One region of the Mycolicibacterium mucogenicum DSM 44124 genome, then DNA from elsewhere that is predicted to be linked to it. Evidence: predicted binding sites of a transcription regulator. Region 1 holds the regulator's gene; the other holds the start of a gene.

The links. The regulator LexA, encoded in region 1, represses DNA repair genes until DNA is damaged. The targets are predictions, from matches to a motif close to CGAACANNTGTTCG.
Region 2: C1S78_RS10935 (HNH endonuclease signature motif containing protein) is a predicted target of LexA. The motif match lies at 4,944-4,957, and genes of this name have one in related genera.

What each region holds. Positions count from the first base shown of each region.
Region 1 is NZ_CP062008.1:2,483,694-2,493,617, reverse strand. Features, by position in the region: gene sthA (Si-specific NAD(P)(+) transhydrogenase) at 1-1,112, shown strand, start outside; gene C1S78_RS12120 (trypsin-like serine peptidase) at 1,109-1,960, opposite strand; gene C1S78_RS12115 (proteasome assembly chaperone family protein) at 2,152-3,093, shown strand; gene C1S78_RS12110 (alpha/beta fold hydrolase) at 3,138-4,160, shown strand; gene nrdR (transcriptional regulator NrdR) at 4,168-4,632, opposite strand; gene C1S78_RS12100 (LysM peptidoglycan-binding domain-containing protein) at 4,744-5,217, opposite strand; gene lexA (transcriptional repressor LexA) at 5,469-6,158, shown strand; gene C1S78_RS12090 (sunset domain-containing protein) at 6,225-8,438, opposite strand; gene C1S78_RS12085 (acyl-CoA dehydrogenase family protein) at 8,612-9,769, opposite strand; gene C1S78_RS12080 (DEAD/DEAH box helicase) at 9,866-9,924, opposite strand, start outside.
Region 2 is NZ_CP062008.1:2,253,982-2,263,905, reverse strand. Features, by position in the region: gene C1S78_RS10965 (serine hydrolase) at 1-768, shown strand, start outside; gene trmD (tRNA (guanosine(37)-N1)-methyltransferase TrmD) at 788-1,474, opposite strand; gene rimM (ribosome maturation factor RimM) at 1,480-2,007, opposite strand; gene C1S78_RS10950 (RNA-binding protein) at 2,010-2,252, opposite strand; gene rpsP (30S ribosomal protein S16) at 2,249-2,719, opposite strand; gene C1S78_RS10940 (nuclear transport factor 2 family protein) at 2,919-3,350, opposite strand; gene C1S78_RS10935 (HNH endonuclease signature motif containing protein) at 3,533-4,939, opposite strand; gene C1S78_RS10930 (D-alanyl-D-alanine carboxypeptidase family protein) at 5,126-6,004, shown strand; gene C1S78_RS10925 (D-alanyl-D-alanine carboxypeptidase family protein) at 6,069-6,902, shown strand; gene C1S78_RS10920 (amidohydrolase family protein) at 6,904-8,001, opposite strand; gene ffh (signal recognition particle protein) at 8,004-9,581, opposite strand; gene C1S78_RS10910 (FAD-dependent monooxygenase) at 9,716-9,924, shown strand, end outside.

The DNA of each region.
Region 1 (9,924 bases):
TCCGTAACCAGCTCCTGCGCAACGGGGTCGAGCTGTTCGAAGGGCACGGCCGCTTCCTCGACCCGCACACCCTGGTCATCGAGGACCCCACCCGCGACGAGAACGTCAACATCCGCGCGCGGTATGTCGTCATCGCCACCGGTACCAAGCCCGTGCGGCCGGCCGGGGTGAAGTTCGACGAAGAACGTGTCCTGGACTCCGACGGGATCCTGGACCTCAAGAGTCTGCCGCAGTCGATGGTGGTGGTTGGCGCGGGCGTCATCGGTATCGAGTACGCGTCCATGTTCGCCGCACTCGGCACCAAGGTGACCGTGATCGAGAAGCGCCCGACGATGCTGGACTTCTGCGATTCCGAGATCATCGAGTCCCTCAAATTCCACCTGCGCGACCTCGCGGTGACGTTCCGCTTCGGCGAAGAGGTGACCGCGGTGGACGTGGGTCCCGCCGGAACCTTGACCACGCTCGCCAGCGGCAAGCAGATCCCCGCCGAGACGGTGATGTACTCGGCCGGCCGGCAGGGGCAGACCGAGCACCTCGACGTCGCCCAGGCCGGGCTCGAGATCGACAGTCGCGGAAGGATTTTCGTCGACGACAACTACCAGACCAAGGTCGACCACATCTACGCCGTCGGCGACGTCATCGGCTTCCCGGCACTGGCCGCGACCTCGATGGACCAGGGCCGGCTGGCGGGGTACCACGCCTTCGGCGAGCCCTGTAAGGGCATGACCGACCTGCAGCCGATCGGCATCTACTCGATTCCCGAGGTGTCGTACGTCGGCGCCACCGAAGTCGATCTCACCGACAGCGCGGTTCCGTACGAGGTCGGGGTGTCGCGCTACCGGGAACTGGCCCGCGGACAGATCGCCGGCGACTCGTACGGAATGCTCAAACTCCTGGTGTCCACCGAGGACCTCACGCTGCTCGGCGTGCACATCTTCGGCTCCAACGCCACCGAACTCGTCCACATCGGCCAGGCCGTGATGGGCTGCGGCGGGACCGTCGAGTACCTGGTCGACGCCGTCTTCAACTACCCGACCTTCTCCGAGGCCTACAAGGTCGCCGCGCTCGACGTGATGAACAAGCTGCGGGCGCTGAACCAGTTCAAGGTCTAGCTGCTGCAGCCGTCGTCGGGGGCGCCCGTGGCACGGTCGGCGGGTCCGCCCTCCTGGGCCCGCTGATAGAGCACCTGGATCTGCACATCGAAGGGCGACGAGTACGACAGGTCGTTGCCGCTGCAGCCACCGCCCTGCAAGCCGCCGACCACTCCCCTGACCTCGGCCGCAGACACCCACGGCGAGCCGCTGGTGCCGTCCACCAATCCCGGGCAGCGCAGCGCCGGGAACCCGCGGTCGGGGCGTGACGTCGGCCCGCTACAGCTGACCTGGCCCCCGCCGTCGCCCAGCGGGTATCCCGTCACCGTGATCGGAACATCCGGGCCCGGCGCGGTGCCGAGCACGAAGCCGCCGCCGGCGCGATGTTCCAGCGTCTCGGTCGTGGCCGCGCCGCCGTGGCTCACCCGGGCGATCGCGAAGTCGGCGGCCGGGTCCTGGCCACGCACCCAGCGCGGATCCAGGTACACCGCGTCGATGTGCCAGAAGTCGCCGGGGACACCGCCGCGGTAACCGGGCGCGAATGTCGCGTCGAACGACGCATCCAGGCAGTGTGCGGCCGTGATGATCAGATTCCCGGCGAGCGAATCGAGCACCGCGCCACTGCAGGTGTGCACCGAATCGCTGCCCAGGAACACCGCTCCGACGCGCGGATCGGGACGGGGCCCCGGGACCGCTGCCGCACCCGCGGCGACCGTGCCGGCGTCCCCACCACGGGGATCGGCTTTGATCGTGGGCGGGCTGCACGCAGTGGCCAGCAGCGCGACGCACGCGCTCACGGCCAATCGGGTGCCCAGCATCTGTCCGATCTTGCCCGATACCAACTGCACGAGCAGCACCTGGTGCACCATGCGTACTGCGGCCCGACACCGGGAACAACACAAGAATGCGCGACACTTGTAAGAGACACATCCGGCGAGGTGTGGCACGCAGGACGGCAAGGAGTGTGAAGGTGAGCGAGCACGACGGGAACGCGCCCGACGCGAGCGGCCAGCGGCCCGACGACAGCCCGGGCCAGCAGTATCAGCCCGAGCAGAGCGGCATGTACGAGCTGGAGTTCCCCGCGCCCCAGCTGTCGGCCGCCGACGGCCGCGGACCGGTGATGGTGCACGCCCTCGAAGGCTTCTCCGATGCCGGCCACGCCATCCGCCTGGCCGCCGAGCACCTGAAAAACACGCTGGACACCGAACTGGTCGCGTCGTTCGCCATCGACGAACTGCTCGATTACCGGTCGCGCCGGCCGCTGATGACGTTCACGACCGATCACTTCACCAAGTACGACGATCCCGAGCTGAACCTGTACGCGCTGCACGACACCGCCGGGACGCCGTTCCTGCTGCTGGCCGGCATGGAGCCGGACCTGCGCTGGGAACGTTTCATCACCGCGGTGCGGCTGCTCTCCGAGCGGCTCGGGGTCCGGCAGGTCATCGGGCTGGGTGCCATCCCGATGGCGGTCCCGCACACCCGCCCCGTCACCATGACCGCACACGCCGGCAACAAGGAACTGATCGCCGATCACACGCCGTGGGTGGGCGAGGTGCAGGTTCCGGCCAGTGTGTCGAACCTGTTGGAGTACAGGCTGATTCAGCACGGCCACGAAGCCCTGGGCTTCACCGTGCACGTGCCGCACTACCTGGCGCAGACCGCGTATCCGCCCGCCGCGGAGGCGTTGCTGGGTGAGGTCTCCCGGATCGCGTCGCTGCAGATTCCGCTGCACGAGCTGTCCGAGGCGGGCGCCGAGGTGTACACCAAGATCAGCGAGCAGGTGGAGGCCAGCGCCGAAGTCGCTCAAGTGGTCAGTGCACTGGAACAACAGTACGATTCGTTCGTCGCTGCTCAGGAAAATCGGTCGTTGCTGGCACGTGACGAGGAACTACCCAGCGGCGACGAGCTCGGCGCACAGTTCGAGCAGTTCCTCGCCGAACAGTCCGGCGATGGGTTCTCCGATCCCCAGGCCGGCGACGACGGCACTGTCGGCGACTGACCACGCGGTCGGCTTGGCCGACACGATGGGAAGGAGCTGGGACGATGTCCGACGGGAAGCCCAACCTGCACTCGGTGCGTGACGTGACGCCGCGGCTGGAGTACCGCACCATCCACGGCTACCGGCGAGCCTTCCGGATAGCAGGTTCCGGGCCGGCGATCCTGCTGATCCACGGCATCGGCGACAACTCCACCACGTGGGAAACCGTGCAGACGCGCCTCGCCCAGCGATTCACCGTCATCGCTCCGGACCTGCTCGGCCACGGCCAGTCCGACAAGCCGCGCGCCGACTACTCGGTGGCGGCGTACGCCAACGGCATGCGGGACCTGCTCAGCGTGCTGGACATCGAACGCGTGACGGTCGTCGGCCATTCGCTGGGCGGCGGCGTGGCCATGCAGTTCGCCTACCAGTTCCCGCAATTGGTCGAGCGCCTGGTGCTGGTCGGCGCCGGTGGCGTCACCCGCGACGTGAACATCGCGCTGCGGCTCGCGGCGCTGCCGTTGGGCACCGAAGCGCTGGCACTGTTGCGAATCCCGTTGGTACTCCCGGCGCTTCAGTTCGCCGGGCGTCTCGGTGGCGCGCTCCTCGGGTCGACCGGTCTGGGACACGACCTGCCGAACATGCTGCGGATCCTCAACGACCTGCCCGAGCCCAAGGCCTCGTCTGCCTTCGCGCGGACCCTGCGTGCCGTTGTCGACTGGCGCGGCCAGGTGGTGACGATGCTGGACCGATGTTATTTGACCGAAGCCATTCCGGTGCAATTGGTTTGGGGCACCCAGGATGCCGTCATCCCGGCCGCGCATGGCGAACTGGCCCACGCCGCGATGCCGGGTTCCCGGCTCGAGTTCTTCGACAACTCAGGACATTTTCCATTTCACGACGATCCCGATCGGTTCGTGAAACTCATCGAGGACTTCATCGACACGACCGCGCCGTCGGTCTACGACCGTGACGCGCTGCGCGGCCTTCTTCAGGCCGGCGTCACAACAAAGACGATGGACGCCTCGGTCGATATGAAAGCCGCGGTGTTCGACGCGATGGAGACCGACGAACGCAGCGCGACCTAGCGGCCGTTCAGCCCGACGACGTGACGCCGCGGTGCGCGCGCAGCGCCTCGATTTCGCGTTCGAAGTCCTCAGCGGACGAGAATGAGCGGTACACCGAGGCGAACCGCAGATAGGCGACCTCATCGAGGTCACGCAGAGGACCGAGGATCGCCAACCCGACCTCATGGCTGGGCACTTCGGGAGATCCGGTGGCCCGCACCGCATCTTCGACCTTCTGTGCCAACAGGTTCAGGGCATCGTCGTCGACCTGCCGCCCCTGGCAGGCGCGCCGTACGCCCTTGATCACCTTGTCCCGGCTGAACGGTTCGGTGACGCCGCTACGTTTGACCACCGCAACGACTGCGGTCTCCACCGTGGTGAACCGGCGGCCGCATTCCGGGCATGACCGGCGACGCCGAATCGCCTGCCCTTCATCAGCTTCTCGTGAATCGACCACACGCGAGTTCGGATGCCGGCAGAACGGACAGTGCATCACCGCTCCTTCGCCGCACCGACAATCGACCGTTTCGAACGGTCTCGAGCCTACCCGTGCCGCTCGGACGCGGCCGGGCGCCGTGCCGATCGAGGTGCGCACGGGCCGTCCTCAGCCGACCGGCGCGATCAGCGTCTGCCCGGCATTCAGGGCCACCGACGGCAGCTTGTTCAGTTCCTTGATGCGGTCGACGACGGCGCTGACCGGCGCATCGGGCGCCACCCGCCGGGCGACCTGCTGGATCGACTCCCCGGTCTGCACCCGGACCACCGCGAGCTGCGCGGGCACCGATGCTGCCGAAGACGTCGGCTGGACAGCTTCACCGAACTGCGCGACCAGACCCAGCCACACCGTGATCCCGGCCGCGACGAGGGCCAGCAGCACCGTGGTCAACGGCGTGATCGGGTTGCGGCGGTGCGAGGCGCGGGAGGTCAGGACACCGGTGCCCCGGTGGCGGAAGGCCGCGCCCGCGGGACGAGAGCCGGCCGGCCGCAGCCGGGCCTGGCGGTGCCGATTCACATCTGAACGCCGAGGCACGGTGCGGACGACGACGTCGGTCGGGTATTCGCGGGTGATGACGGTCATGTCGGTTCCTCTCAGGAGTTCGTACATAGGTTCGATCGCTCTTATGTTCGACTATATCGCCCAAATGTTCGAACGGTAGAACATGTGATCGAACTGTTGCGAACGATACGACCACCCACCGACAAGTTCCGTTCCCCGACTCCGCGACCCCTTTCGCGACGTCACAACCGGATCCACCCCGCGACACGCCGAGCCGCCCGATCTCGAACACATGTTTGATGAATCGTGCGCACTGGGCTAGATTCGTCTCCATGAGCGACAGCACCGACACAACGGACGCCCAGCCAGGCGGACGGTCCAGCAGCCTCACCGAGCGCCAGCGGACCATCCTCGACGTCATCCGCACCTCGGTCACCACGCGCGGTTATCCGCCCAGCATCCGGGAGATCGGCGACGCCGTCGGGCTCACCTCGACCTCGTCGGTGGCCCACCAGCTGCGCACGCTGGAGAAGAAGGGCTATCTGCGCCGCGACCCGAACCGCCCGCGCGCCGTGGACGTGCGCGGCGCGGACGACTCGACCGGCGCCACCATCACCACCGACGTCGCCGGTTCGGACGCACTGCCCGAACCGACCTTCGTCCCGGTGCTCGGCCGGATCGCCGCCGGTGGCCCGATCCTGGCCGAAGAAGCCGTCGAAGACGTCTTCCCGCTCCCCCGCGAACTCGTGGGCGAGGGCTCGCTGTTCCTGCTGAAGGTGGTCGGCGAGTCGATGATCGACGCCGCGATCTGCGACGGCGACTGGGTCGTCGTGCGGCAGCAGAACGTGGCCGACAACGGGGACATCGTCGCGGCGATGATCGACGGTGAGGCCACGGTGAAGACCTTCAAGCGCACGAAGGGCCAGGTGTGGCTGATGCCGCACAACCCGGCGTTCGATCCGATCCCGGGCAACGACGCGGTCGTGCTCGGCAAGGTCGTGACCGTCATCCGCAAGATCTGACGCCCGCCGGACCTACAGATGAGCCCCGCTGCAGTCGCTCGCAGCGGGGCTCAGTCGTGACTCACGTCAGCCGCGGATGAACCCGTTGGTGACCGCGAATTCCTCACTGGCAAACCAGATTTGGACGGGCGCTTCGTCATATCCGGGGGACCCCGGCACCCAGTACAAACCCGACTCCGTATTGGCCTTGATGCCGTAGCCCTCGGGCGGCTCCGCACCCGTGGCAACGCGGAACGACATCTGCGCGGTCTCGGGCTCCTCGGCCCCCAGCGCGTGGTGCCTGCCGCTGGCCGGGCCGGCCACCACGGCCTCCTCGGCCGGCGTCGCGATCGCCGGCGGCTCGTCCACCGGCGCTTCCACGGGCGCTTCGGCAGCCGGTTCCGCTGCCGGCACGTCCTCCGCCTCGGCCTCGGCGATCTGCTCCTGCGGCTCGGGCGCACCCTCGTCAGCCGCCCGCTCGCCGGCGTCCCGGGGCCGCAGGCCCGCGAAGCCCGCCAACCCGGCCGCCGTCAGGCCCGCTGCCGCACCACCGCGACGCAGGGCCTCGGGAAGCTGCACCGACTTAGTCGGCTCGTCGCCTTCCGGCTCCGACTCGGTGGGCTCACTGGGCTCGGCTGCGTCCACCGGCTGGGCCTCGGCTTCGGCCTGTGCCTCGAACTCGGCGTCGGCCGGCTCATCCGCGGCCGGCTCATCCGCGGCCGGCTCGTCCACGGGCTGCCCGGCCGTGAAATCGGGGTACACCGTCGGCGCTGTGTCGATGACGTCCGGGTTGCTCTGGAACTCGGGTCCCCCGTGCGGGCCGTCGAAATGTTGGTCCTCGGCCGGGTACTCGTCGCCGTACTCGCTGTCGGCGCCGCCGTCCGCATACTGCGGATCGCCGTACTCCCCGTCGCCGAACTCGTGGTCGTCGTAGTCGTACGCGTCCTGGTCGTCGACGGCGTCCTGGCCGGCACTCCGCCGGCGTCGCAGCAGCGCTGCGATCACGATGCCGACCACCACCAGCAACAGCGGGATGATCGCCAGCAGCCACCACCAGTGGAACTGGTACCACTTGCCGGACTCGTCGGCCTGCGAGGTCACGCCACCCGGCAGATCGACGCTGGGCACCTGCAGGCCGCCCAACTGCGACGCCAGCTCGGCCGGCTCGGTGCTGAACGCCCGGGTGGACTTGTTCCACGAGATCGACCCGCCGCTGAACTTCTGGCTGACGACGTCGCCGTTGACCGTCTGGTCGGCGGTCGGTGCGCCGAGCTTGCCGGTGGCGCCGCCGAGCTTGTCCCACGCCGCGTTCATCGCGCCGCGGACGACGAACGCGCCGTGCTCGGGCGTCCAGAAGATCGCCGGGTTGTCGGCGGCGGCAAAGGTGGCGATCCGGCTCTTCGGCGCAATGCCGCCGTCGGTCTCGTTGCTCGCGGGGAATCCGAGATCGCCCTGCGGTCCGCCGGCTGCGCGGTACTTGGCCAGCACGTCGCCGGTGATCGCGTGCGCACCGGTCGCCGGCGAATAGAAGATGGTGCCGCCGGCGAAGTTCTGCGCCACGCCGTCGCCGACCTTGTACTGAGCGCCCTGCTCGTCCCCGAGGGTGCCCTGCGGGCCGCCGGCCGCGCGGCGCGCCGCGGCGATGGCCGTCGTCGCGTCGCCCGGCACGTCCACCCCGGTCAGCTGGCCGGCCAGGTCGGCCGGCGTGGTGGTGAAGGTCTTGGTCTTGGCGTTCCAGCTCACCTCACCGCCGGTGAAGGGCTGGGTGACGACGTCACCTTTCCAGGACTCGTCGGCCGTGGGCACACCGAGGGTGCCCGCCGAACCGCCGAGCTTGTCCCAGGCCGCGTTGATGGCACCGCGGACCACCCAGGCGCCGTTGTCGGGCGTCCAGAAGATCACCGGCTTGTCGGCGGCGCTGAACGTGCTGTTCCGGCTGTCGGTGGCCTTGCCGGCACCCTCGTCGATGGTCGGGAAGCCGAGATCGCTGTCCGCGGCGCCGCCCAGCGCCTGATATTTGTCGAGAATCGCGCCGTAGATGAGGTGGGCGCCGGTGCTCTCGCTGAAATAGATCTTGCCGCCCGCGAAGTTCTGCGCAAAGCCCGCGCCGACCTGGTAGACGTCACCGTCCTTGGCGCCCAGCTCACCTGTGTCACCGCCCGCGGCATCCCACGTGTGGGATATCGCCGCGTCGGCGTCGCTTTCCGGTGTCGCGTATGCCGTCGGAGCCATGAGCAATGCCACCGCGACAGAAAGGGCCCAGACACCAGCCCATCCGCCGCGGGTTCGCAGCCCGGTCATCGAATTCCTCCCGCGGTCGGCAAAACTCCGGATACAAATTCCGTCAGACAAACTCTCTTGATTGAGAGATTCTGTCAACTTTGCTTCAGTTCATGCCCATCGTGCGGGATATCGGGCAGTGACGCACCAGTGTGTCGCGGTTCGATATGCAAATAAATTCGCGCGGCAATTAGTTAAACGCCCAATCCGCGGCCGATGATCTCCTTCATGATCTCGGTGGTTCCGCCGTAGATGGTCTGGATCCGCGAGTCCAGGAATGCCCGGGCAATGGGATATTCGCGCATATACCCGTAGCCACCGTGCAGCTGCAGACACCGGTCGACCAGACGGACCTGCGCCTCTGTCGAATACCATTTGGCCATCGCCGCCTGGTCGATTGTCAGCTTTCGATCGAGATGCAGGCGAATGAACTCGTCGACCATGATTCGCACCGCGGTGGCCTCCGTCGCCAGTTCCGCCAACACGAATCGGCTGTTCTGGAAGCTGCCGATCGGCTTGCCGAACGCTTTACGCTCCTTGGCGTATTGCAATGTCGATTCCAGAACGGCCTCCATCGCGGCGGCTGCCATCACGGCGATGGAAATGCGCTCCTGGGGCAGGTTCTGCATCAGATACACGAATCCCATGCCCTCGACCCCGAGCAGGTTCTCGGCCGGAACTCTGACGTCGGTGAACGACAATTCCGCGGTGTCCTGCGCGTCGAGGCCGATCTTGTCGAGATGACGGCCGCGCTCGAAACCCGCCATGCCGCGCTCGACCACGAACAGGCTGAAGCCCTGCGCGCCCTTGTCGGGGTCGGTGCACGCCACCACGATCACGAGGTCGGCATGAATGCCGTTGGTGATGAACGTCTTCGAGCCGTTGAGCACCCAGTGGTCGCCGTCCTTGACCGCGCGGGTCTTGATGCCCTGCAGGTCACTGCCGGTGCCCGGTTCGGTCATGGCGATGGCGCAGATCAGTTCACCGCTGCAGAATCCGGGCAGCCAGCGCTGCTTCTGCTCGTCGTTGGCCAGCTCCAGCAGGTACGGCGCGATGACGTCGTTCTGCAGCGTGAAGCCCAGGCCGCTGTGCCGTCCCGCCGCGGTCTCCTCGCTGACGATGACGTTGTAGCGGAAGTCCGGGTTCCCGCCACCGCCGTACTCCTCCGGTACGGCCATGCCGAGAAAGCCCTGCTTACCCGCCTCGCGCCAGACCTCGCGGTCGACGATCTTGGCCTTCTCCCATTCCTCGCGGTAGGGCTCGGCGTGCCGGTCGAGGAACGCGCGGTAGGACTCCCGGAACAGCTCGTGCTCGGGTTCGAACAACGTGCGGTCGTACTTGATGACACCCATGCGAGACCTCCGGTACTGGATAAGTTTGCAACAACTTATCCCAACCGGACGGTTGGTTGTGAGCGGGCCCACATCCGGCGCGTCGCCGGGCACGAACTACCGAGACTGGCTACGTCCCGACTGCGAACGGCCGGCCTGCGAACGACCCGACTGCG
Region 2 (9,924 bases), 230 kb from region 1:
GAGGCCCCGGCCGCCGAGCCCGCCGCGGCCCTGACGGGCCTCGATGCCCGCGAACGCAGCGCCACCAACGACGCCGCGGCAGCCGGCGCGACGATCAGCGCCGCGGTCCTCGATCGGAACACGGGCCAGCTGATCGCCACCGGCAACGGTTCCGCCATGCCCATCGCGTCGGTGGCCAAGCTCTTCATCGCCGACGACCTGCTGCTGCAGGAGGCCAAGGGCCAGATCGAGCTCACCGCGGCCGACCGGCAGTCGCTGGACACCATGCTGCGCTCGTCCGACGACTCCGCGGCGGAGATCTTCTGGAACCGCAGCGGCGGCAACAGCGTCGTCAGCCGCGTCGCGGCCCGCTACGGGCTGACCGGGACAACCGTGCCCTACGACGGCAAGTGGTGGAACACCATGAGCACCACCACTGACCTCGTGCACTACTACGACCAGTTGCTGAACGGCACCGGCGGGCTGCCGCCGGAGCGGGCCAGCATCATCCTGGCCAATCTGGCCGCCTCCACGCCGACCGGCGCCGACGGCTACCCACAGCGCTTCGGCATCCCGGACGGCCTCTACGGCGAACCGGTTGCGGTGAAGCAGGGCTGGATGCCCGAGTGGGGCGGCAACAACTGGATGCACATGTCCACCGGCGTGATCGGCGCCGACCGGCGCTACGTCATGGCGATCGGCTCGCTGCAGCCCACCGATGACGCCACGGCACGCACAACCATCACCAACGCGGTCAAGACGATGTTCCCGGGCGGGCGGATCAGCTAGCCGGGACGAGCGAAGCGGTCTAGCGCAACAGGTCAGGTCTTCTTTCGCGCGTCCGCTGCAGACCCTGTTCGCGGCGCCAGGCAGCAACCTTGGCGTGATCACCCGACAGCAGCACCGGCGGCACCTCGAGGTCACGCCATACCGGCGGCCGCGTGTAACTCGGCCCCTCCAGTACTCCCCCGACGTGCGCCGAGTGCGAATCATCCTGGTGCGACGCCGGATTGCCCAGGACGTCGGGCAGCAAGCGGACCACGGCCTCGATCATGACCAGTGCCGCGGACTCACCGCCGGGCAGCACGTAGTCACCGATCGACACCTCCTCGACCCGCATGCGCCGGGCGGCGTCGTCGGCGACGCGCTGGTCGATGCCCTCGTAGCGGCCGCACGCGAACACCAGGTGCTTCTCGCCGGTCCAGCGGTGCGCGTGTTCCTGTGTGAACAGCCGGCCCGCCGGCGTCGGGACCACCAAAACGGTTTCCGGCGTACAGATTTCGTCGAGGGCGGCACCCCAGATCGGCGCCTTCATCACCATGCCCGGCCCGCCGCCGTACGGCGAATCGTCGACCGACTTGTGGACGTCATGCGTCCAGTTCCGCAGGTCGTGCACACCGAGTTGGACGGTGCCGTTGGCGATCGCCTTGCCCGGTAGGGACTGCTGCAGCGCATCGAGATACGCCGGGAAGATGGTGACGACGTCAATCCGCATGGGCGTCAGTCCAACTCGAGCAGGCCGTCAGGCGGATCGATCTCCACCAGACCGTCGGCCAGCGACACCGTCGGCACCATGTGGGTGACGAACGGCACCAGTACCTCGGCACCGGATTCGGTTCGGATGGACAGCAATTCGCCGCCCGGGGTGTGCAGCACCTCGGTCACGACACCCACGTCGACGCCGTCGACGGTGCGGACCTTGAGGCCCTCGAGCTGGTGATCGTAGAACTCGTCGGGCTCGTCGATGGGCGGCAGGCTGGCGGAGTCCACCAGAAACAGCGTGCCGCGCAACGCATCTGCCGCGTTGCGATCGGTCACACCATCGAGGCGGACCAGCAAGCGGCCGCCGTGCTCGCGCATCGATTCGACGACGAAGGTCCGTTCGGGACCGGGATTTCGGGCTCCCGGGCGGCCACGCAGCGATGATCCCGGCGAGAAACGCTCGCCGGGATCATCGGTACGTACTTCGACGACAACCTCGCCGCTGATGCCGTGCGCCTTGACGACGCGGCCGACCACGAGGTCCATATTTACTGGTCGGTGTCCACCACGTCGACGCGGATGCCCCGGCCGCCGATGCCGGCGACCAGCGTCCGCAGCGCGGTGGCCGTGCGGCCGCCGCGCCCGATGACCTTGCCCAGGTCATCGGGGTGCACGTGCACCTCGACGGTACGACCGCGGCGGCTGGTCACCATGTCGACCCGGACATCGTCGGGGTTGTCGACGATTCCGCGGACCAGGTGCTCTACGGCGTCGACGACGACGCTGCTCATTCGGCGGGCGCTTCGGCCTCGGCCTCAGTGGCCTCGGCAGCCTCGGTCTCGGCGGCAGCCTCAGCCGCTTCTTCCTTCTTGTCCTTGCGCTTCTTCAGCGTGACGGCCTCGCCACCGGGGGCGGCGTCGGCGTTGGCCAGCGCGGCGTTGAACAGGTCCAGCTTGGACGGCTTGGGCTCCTTGACCTTCAGGGTGCCCTCGGCGCCCGGCAGGCCCTTGAACTTCTGCCAGTCACCGGTGATCTTCAGCAGGGCGGCGACCGGCTCGGTCGGCTGTGCGCCGACGCCCAGCCAGTACTGCGCGCGCTCCGAATCGATCTCGATCAGGCTCGGCTCTTCCTTCGGGTGGTACCGGCCGATGACCTCGATGGCGCGGCCGTCGCGGCGGGTGCGCGCGTCGGCGACGATGATGCGGTACTGGGGGTTGCGGATCTTGCCAAGCCGGGTGAGCTTGATCTTGACAGCCATGTTCTGCACTTCTCCTGATGATTGCCACGCTGCAATTCAGCGACTCAGGCGGATTGCCCGGTCCGGTCTTGCCTCACGTGTGTGACCGCCGCGCGGCGCATTGAACGAGTCGCGGACAGACAGCCGACCATTCTGCCAGAGCAGCTGCGACCGGCCCAAATCCCGAGGACGCGCTAAACCACCCGGTGCCGGAGGCGACTCAGACCACCCGGTCGAAGCACTTGGTCTCGACGCGGCGGGTCATGCGCCACCCCTCGGCGGTACGGACGAACTCGTCCTCGTACCAGAGGCCGCAGAACAGCACCTGGGGCTGCGCATCGGCGTCCGCCGCGGGCAGCACCATCGGGTTGAAACAGATGGTGCGTGACTTCGCGGTGTCACCGGTGATGGTGACGTCGAAGTTGCCGAGCATGTGCGCGTAGGCCGGGAAGTTCGGCAGCACCTGCGCCAGCCATTCCTTGACCTCGGGGAAATGCCCGTCGATGCCGCCCATCGCGCGGTAGTCGATGTAGGCATCGGGCGTGAAAACCTGTGCCAGATCATCGAATCGGCGGGTATCGATGGCCGTCGAGTACGCGACCAACAGTTGTTGGATTTCCAGACGGTCCGAGATCTCTTCGAGGCTCAGCATGGTCCGATTGAACACCACCGGACAGCTGTCCGGATGGTGGGCCGGAGCTTGACGGAGTGGCGGCCGTCGGACCCGTTCGCGTCTCAGGCCCATCGAACATGCTCCAGCCGCTCCGGTACGCAAACTGAATCAGACATGAGGACCTCACGCGGCGGTCCTCATTACCCCGTCGCGCAGTCCAATCACGTCGCCGGACTGTCACTTTCACCGTCACCGCCCTCGCCCTCGGCCGGGTAGAGCGTGGGGTGGTGGTAGTGGTTGGTTCGGGGTTGGCCGATGTCCAGTAGTGGTGGTGGGGTCCAGTGAGCGCGGCCGTTTTTCATGGTGGTGGTCCAGCCACCGTCGGTGGCCAGGCGGTTGTCGGGTCCGCAGGCCAACGTGAGGTCGGTGATGTTCGTCTGGCCGCCGTCGCGCCAGTCGGCGACCGCGTGATGGGCTTGGCAGTCGGCGGCGGGCCGTGTGCAGTCCGGGCGGGTGCAGCCTTTATCGCGGGCGAACAGGGCCAAGCGTTGACCGGTGGTGGCGGTGCGCCGCGCCCGACCCAGATACAGCGGAACATCACCATGGTTGTCGAAGACGGTGAGGTAGCAGGACGCCCCGGCGCGGGCGGCCAGGTTCACCAGATCCTTGACTGGCAGCGGCGATCCGGTGTGGGTGTCGGCGACCCCGGCCCGGTCTTCTAACTGCTCGAGCGTGCAGGTCGCCACGATGGTGACCGGAAATCCGTTGTGCTCACCCAAATCGATGGACAGCAGCAACCGGCCCATCGTTTCCCAGGCATCGTGGTGACGCTGAGCCAAGGTGCGGTGGTCGTTATCGATCTGCTCTTGGGTGGGGGTGCCGCAGGTGCACGGGTGTTCGTCGGCGGGGTTGCACATACCGGGGGCGGCGTACTTGACCATCAACGCTTCGTAGACCGCGCGGGCTGTCGGGGTGAGTCGGCCCCGCAGTTCACTGCTGCCATCGGGACGCTGTTTACCGACTACGATGCCCCGCTCGCGGTCGGGGTCAGGGTCGCGGTCATCAGGTTCGGGACCGTCCTGATCCAACTCGTAGAGTTTGCGTTTGACCACCGACCGCAACCCCTCGGGGGTCAGGTGGCGGGCGGCGGCCACCAGAGCGCATTCAGCCTCATCGACAGCGGCCAGGCCCGCCCAGGCGGGCAGTTTGACGAAAAACGACTCGATGACATCGACATGATCACCATTGATCACCCCCGCAGCCACCGCGTCCGCGACATGCGGCCGCAGCGGCGGCAGCACTTCCCCGGTCAGCGACCGCCGCGGGCCCAGAAGTTCGGCGTGCCGGACCCGGCGACGAGCCTCCTCGCTGCTGAGCCGGTCCCGGGCACGCAGCACGTCGGCCCAGTTTTTCGCCCCGATCTCGTTGGCGGTGGTTTGGGCCTGCAACGCGGCCACCACGGCATGATCAACGGCTTCGGCGGCGCACCGCATCTGCTCACGGTGCGACTGCAGCGCCAACAACTCCGGCACCGACAGGGTGCTGTAATCCAGGGCGGCGGCCCGGACCAGTGCCGAATCGAGGTCGTCGTAGACCTCCTCCACGAGCGTGGCCGTGCCGATACCCATATTTCGAACACTAGTTCGAACCACCGACATTTCGCTGTGACGAATGAGGCCCTAGTCACCCACCGTGACCAGCGCAAACAAAGTGACCAGAGTTTTCCAAGATTGTCGGTCGCGCCGAACAGGAGCCACTGGTGCGACGACGTCCAGGCGGCGCCGTCCAGGTTCGGCCAGTAGGCTGCTGGCTCCATGGGAAGGTTCGCAACCGCCGTCATGGCGACCCTGACGCTCGTGTTCCTCGTCGCGCCGCCGGTTGCGGCCGCTGACCCCGACATCCAACCGGTCGGCACCGTGCAGATTCCGGCAGGGCCGGCACCGGCCTGGATCGTCGCCGACATGGACTCGGGCCAGATCCTCGCCGGTCAGGACATCGACCTGCGGCATCCGCCCGCCAGCACCATCAAGACGCTGCTGGCGCTGACGGCACTCAGTGAACTGCCGAACCTGGACGCGACCGTGGCCGGCACCGTCGCCGACACCCAGGTGGAGTGCAACTGCGCCGGCATCGTTCCCGGCCACGTCTACACCGCCCGTCAGCTGCTGGACGCGGTGCTGCTCGCCTCGGGCAACGACGCCGCCAACGCCCTGGCCGACATGATCGGCGGCTACGACGTCGCCGTCGCCAAGATGAATGCCAAGGCCGCCGCCATCGGCGCCGTCGACACCCACGCCGCCACCCCGTCGGGCCTCGACGGCGCGGGCGGTTCCGGCTGGACCACACCCCGCGACCTGGCCATCATCTTCCGTGCCGCGATGGCCAACCCCTACTTCGCGCAGATCACCGCGCAGCCCGCCGCGACGTTCCCCGGCAAGAGCGGCAACGAGCAGATCGTCAACGAGAACCAGCTGCTGCAGCGGTACCCGGGCGCCATCGGCGGCAAGACCGGGTTCACCAACGCCGCCAAGAAGACCTACGTGGGTGCCGCCGACCGCGGCGGCCGCCGCCTCGTCATCGCGATGATGTACGGCATGGTGCGCGAGGGCGGGCCGACCTACTGGGATCAGGCGTCACAGTTGCTGGATTGGGGCTTCGCGCAGGACCGCTCGGTCAGCGTCGGCTCCCTCTAACCGAGACCCGACCGGAATCTCGGCGCGAGCTGATCGCAGCCTGGGATCCGTAGCGTCGGCGCTCGTGCGCAAACTGTTCACGGCGACCGCGCTGGCCCTCGGCGCACTACTGGTGACGCCGATCGCTACACCCCTCGCCGCGGCCGAACCGTCCGGGCAGCCGACGGGCGCACAGGCGCTGGCGAACGGCCCCGCCAAAGCGTGGCTGGTCGCCGACCTCGATACCGGCCAGGTACTGGCGTCGCAGGACCCCAATGGCTCGTACGCGCCGGCCAGCACCATCAAGCCGCTGCTGGCGATGGTCGTCCTGGACAACCTCCGGCCCGATGCCCTGGGCCGGGCCAACGACTCGCACACCAAAGTCGAGTGCTCGTGCGTCGGGCTCAAACCCGGGCAGGTGTACTCCGTGCGGCAGCTCCTCGACGGGCTGCTCATGGTGTCGGGCAACGACGCCGCGAACATGCTGGCGGACATGCTCGGCGGCCAGCGCGTCACGGTGGCCGCCATGAATCGCAAGGCGGCGGCGCTCGGCGCCCGCAGCACCCGTGCCGGCTCACCGTCCGGGCTCGACGGGCCGGGCTGGGAATCGATCACCACACCGCGCGATCTCGGGGTGATCTACCGGGCGGCGCTGACCTATCCGGTGATCGCCGAGATCTTCCGGCAGACGTCGGCGCAGTTCCCCGGCCGGACCCTCACCAGTCAGAACGAGTTGTTGACCGGTTACCCGGGCGATTTCGCCGGCAAGACCGGCTACACGGACCGGGCCCGCAAGACGTACGCCGGTGCGGCACAACGCGGTAACCACCGGCTGGTCGTGGTGCAGATGTACGGCACCGGCGATCTCTACCCGCAGGCCCGGCAGTTGTTCGACTGGGGTTTCAGCCAGTACGCCTGAGTCAGTAGACCCGGCCGCGCAGGATCACCAGGGCTGGGTGGTCGAGCACGCCCGGTAGCCGTGGGTCCTCGGCGTAGCAGACCAGGTCGGCCGACGCGCCGTGCTCGAGTGCCGGACGCCCCAACCACTTTCGCGCATTCCAGCTGGCCGCTCCCAGCGCATCCGTCGGGCTCAGCCCCACCCGGCCGAGGGCGGCGACCTCGTCGGCGATACGGCCGTGGGCGATCATGCCGCCGGCGTCGGTGCCCGCGTAGATGGGAACGCCGGCCTCGTGTGCGGCACCGACCCGCTGCGGGCACGTCGCGTACAGGTCGCTCATGTGCTTGGCGTAGGCCGGGAACTTGGTGGCTTTCTCCGCGATACCGGGGAAATTCTCGATGTTGATCAGGGTCGGCACCAGCGCCGTGCCGTGGGCCAGCATCAGCTCGATGATGTCGTCGGTGATGCCGGTGCCGTGCTCGATGCAGTCGATGCCCGCGTTGATCAGTCCCGGCAGGGCCTCCTCGCCGAACACGTGTGCCGTGACGCGGGCACCGTTGGCGTGGGCGGCGTCGATGGCCTGTTTGAGGATGTCGTCAGACCACAACGGCGCCAGGTCGCCCACTCCCCGGTCGATCCAGTCGCCGACGAGCTTGACCCAGCCGTCACCGCGGCGGGCCTGCTCGGCGACGTACTGCGGCAGCTGCGATTCGTCTTCGATGTCGATCGGCAGCCCCGGCATGTAGCGCTTGGGCCGGGCCAGGTGCCGTCCCGCGCGGATGATCCGTGGCAGATCGTCACGGTCGTCGAAGGCGTGGGTGTCGACGGGCGATCCGGCGTCGCGCAGCAGCAGCGCACCGGCCTGCCGCTCGGTCTCGGCCTGGCGCTCGGCCTCGTCGAGTTCGACAGGGCCGCCCGGCCCGATGCCGACGTGGCAGTGCGCGTCGACGAGGCCGGGGATGATCCAGCCGCCGTCGAAGATCGTCTCGGCGTTCGCGATCGGCTCGGCCGAGAGCACGCCCTGGTGTATCCACCACTGCACCTCGTCGCCGTCGGGCAGTCCCCGACCGCGGATGTGCAGCCTCGGGGCGAGCGAAGCGACGGGAGAAGCCGCCCGCACGGCTACTTCTTCGGGAACTTCAGCTGTGACAGATCGAAGTCGGCAAGGCCCGGCGGCAACTCGTTGAGCCCCTGCGGCATGTTCGACAGGTCCGGGAAACCGCCCGGCAGCGCACTCGGGTCGAGACCGAACGGGTTGGCGGCCGCCTTCGGCGCCGTCGGGCCCCGTCCGCCCTTCCGCCCCTTGCCGGCCTGCTTGTTCTTACCCTTGGCGGCTTTGCGAGAGCTCTTGCGGCCGAACGGCATTCCCATCTGGCCGGCCATCTGCGACATCATCTTGCGGGCCTCGAAGAAGCGGTCGACCAGCTGGTTGACCTCGGCCACCGTGACACCGGAACCGTTCGCGATGCGCAGGCGCCGGGAGGCGTTGATGATCTTCGGGTCGGACCGCTCGGCGGGGGTCATGCCGCGGATGATGGCCTGAATGCGGTCCAGGTGGCTGTCGTCGACGGCCGCCAGGGCGTCCTTCATCTGGCCGGCGCCGGGCAGCATGCCCAGCAGGTTCCCGATGGGGCCCATCTTGCGGATCATCAGCATCTGCTCGAGGAAGTCCTCGAGCGTCAGTTCACCGGAGCCGATCTTGGCGGCGGCCTCTTCGGCCTTCTTCTGATCGAAGACCTGCTCGGCCTGCTCGATCAGGGTGAGCACGTCGCCCATGCCCAGGATGCGCGACGCCATGCGGTCCGGGTGGAAGACGTCGAAGTCCTCGAGCTTCTCACCGGCGGAGGCGAACAGGATCGGCGCGCCGGTGACCTCACGCACCGACAGCGCGGCACCACCGCGGGCGTCGCCGTCCAGCTTGGTCAGCACGACACCGGTGAAGCCGACGCCCTCACGGAAAGCGTTGGCGGTCGTGACGGCGTCCTGACCGATCATCGCGTCGAGGACGAACAGCGTCTCGTCGGGCGTGACGGCGTCGCGGATCGCCGCGGCCTGGGCCATCAGTTCCTCGTCGATACCGAGGCGGCCGGCGGTGTCGACGATCACGACGTCGAAGTGCTTGGCCTTGGCCTCGGCCAGACCCGCGGCGGCGACCGACACCGGGTCACCGGTGGTCATCTGGTCGATGGTCACGCCGTCGGGCGAGACTCCCGGATGCGGCGCGAAGACGCTGACGCCCGCCCGCTCACCGACGATCTGCAGCTGGTTGACGGCGCCGGGGCGCTGCAGGTCACAGGCGACCAGCAGCGGCGTATGTCCTTGGTCCTTGAGCCATTTCGACAGCTTGCCGGCGAGGGTCGTCTTACCGGAACCCTGCAGACCGGCGAGCATGATCACCGTTGGCGGGGTCTTGGCGAACGCCAGCTGGCGCGTCTCACCACCGAGGATGCCGATGAGCTCCTCGTTGACGATCTTGACGACCTGCTGCGCCGGGTTCAGCGCACCGGAGACCTCGGCGCCCTTGGCACGTTCCTTGATCCGGCCGATGAACTCGCGCGTGACCGGCAACGACACGTCGGCCTCGAGCAGGGCCAGGCGGATTTCGCGGGCGGTGGCGTCGATATCGGCGTCGGTCAGCCGGCCCTTGCCGCGCAGGCCTGACAGCGCACCGGTCAACCGGTCGGACAGGGATTCAAACACGGGGTTAAGCCTAACTGCAGCGCCCGTCGCCGGTACTTCGGCACCACCGTCCCCTTGACACGGTGACACCTCGACGCGCAGTATTTCATCACGTGATGAATTCATTGCCTGATGAATTAATTGAGGAGCCGGAGATGACCACTTTGAACAGCACCGACGTCGTCGTTGTCGGCGCCGGCCCGACGGGCCTGGCGTTGGCATGCGAACTGGCCATGCGCGGCGTCGCGGTGCAGCTGCTCGAACAACGCCGCGACATCCCGAACATCACCCGGGCCTTCGGCGTGCATGCGCGGACGCTGGAACTACTGGACGCCCGCGGCCTGGCCGACGAACTCGTGGCGCG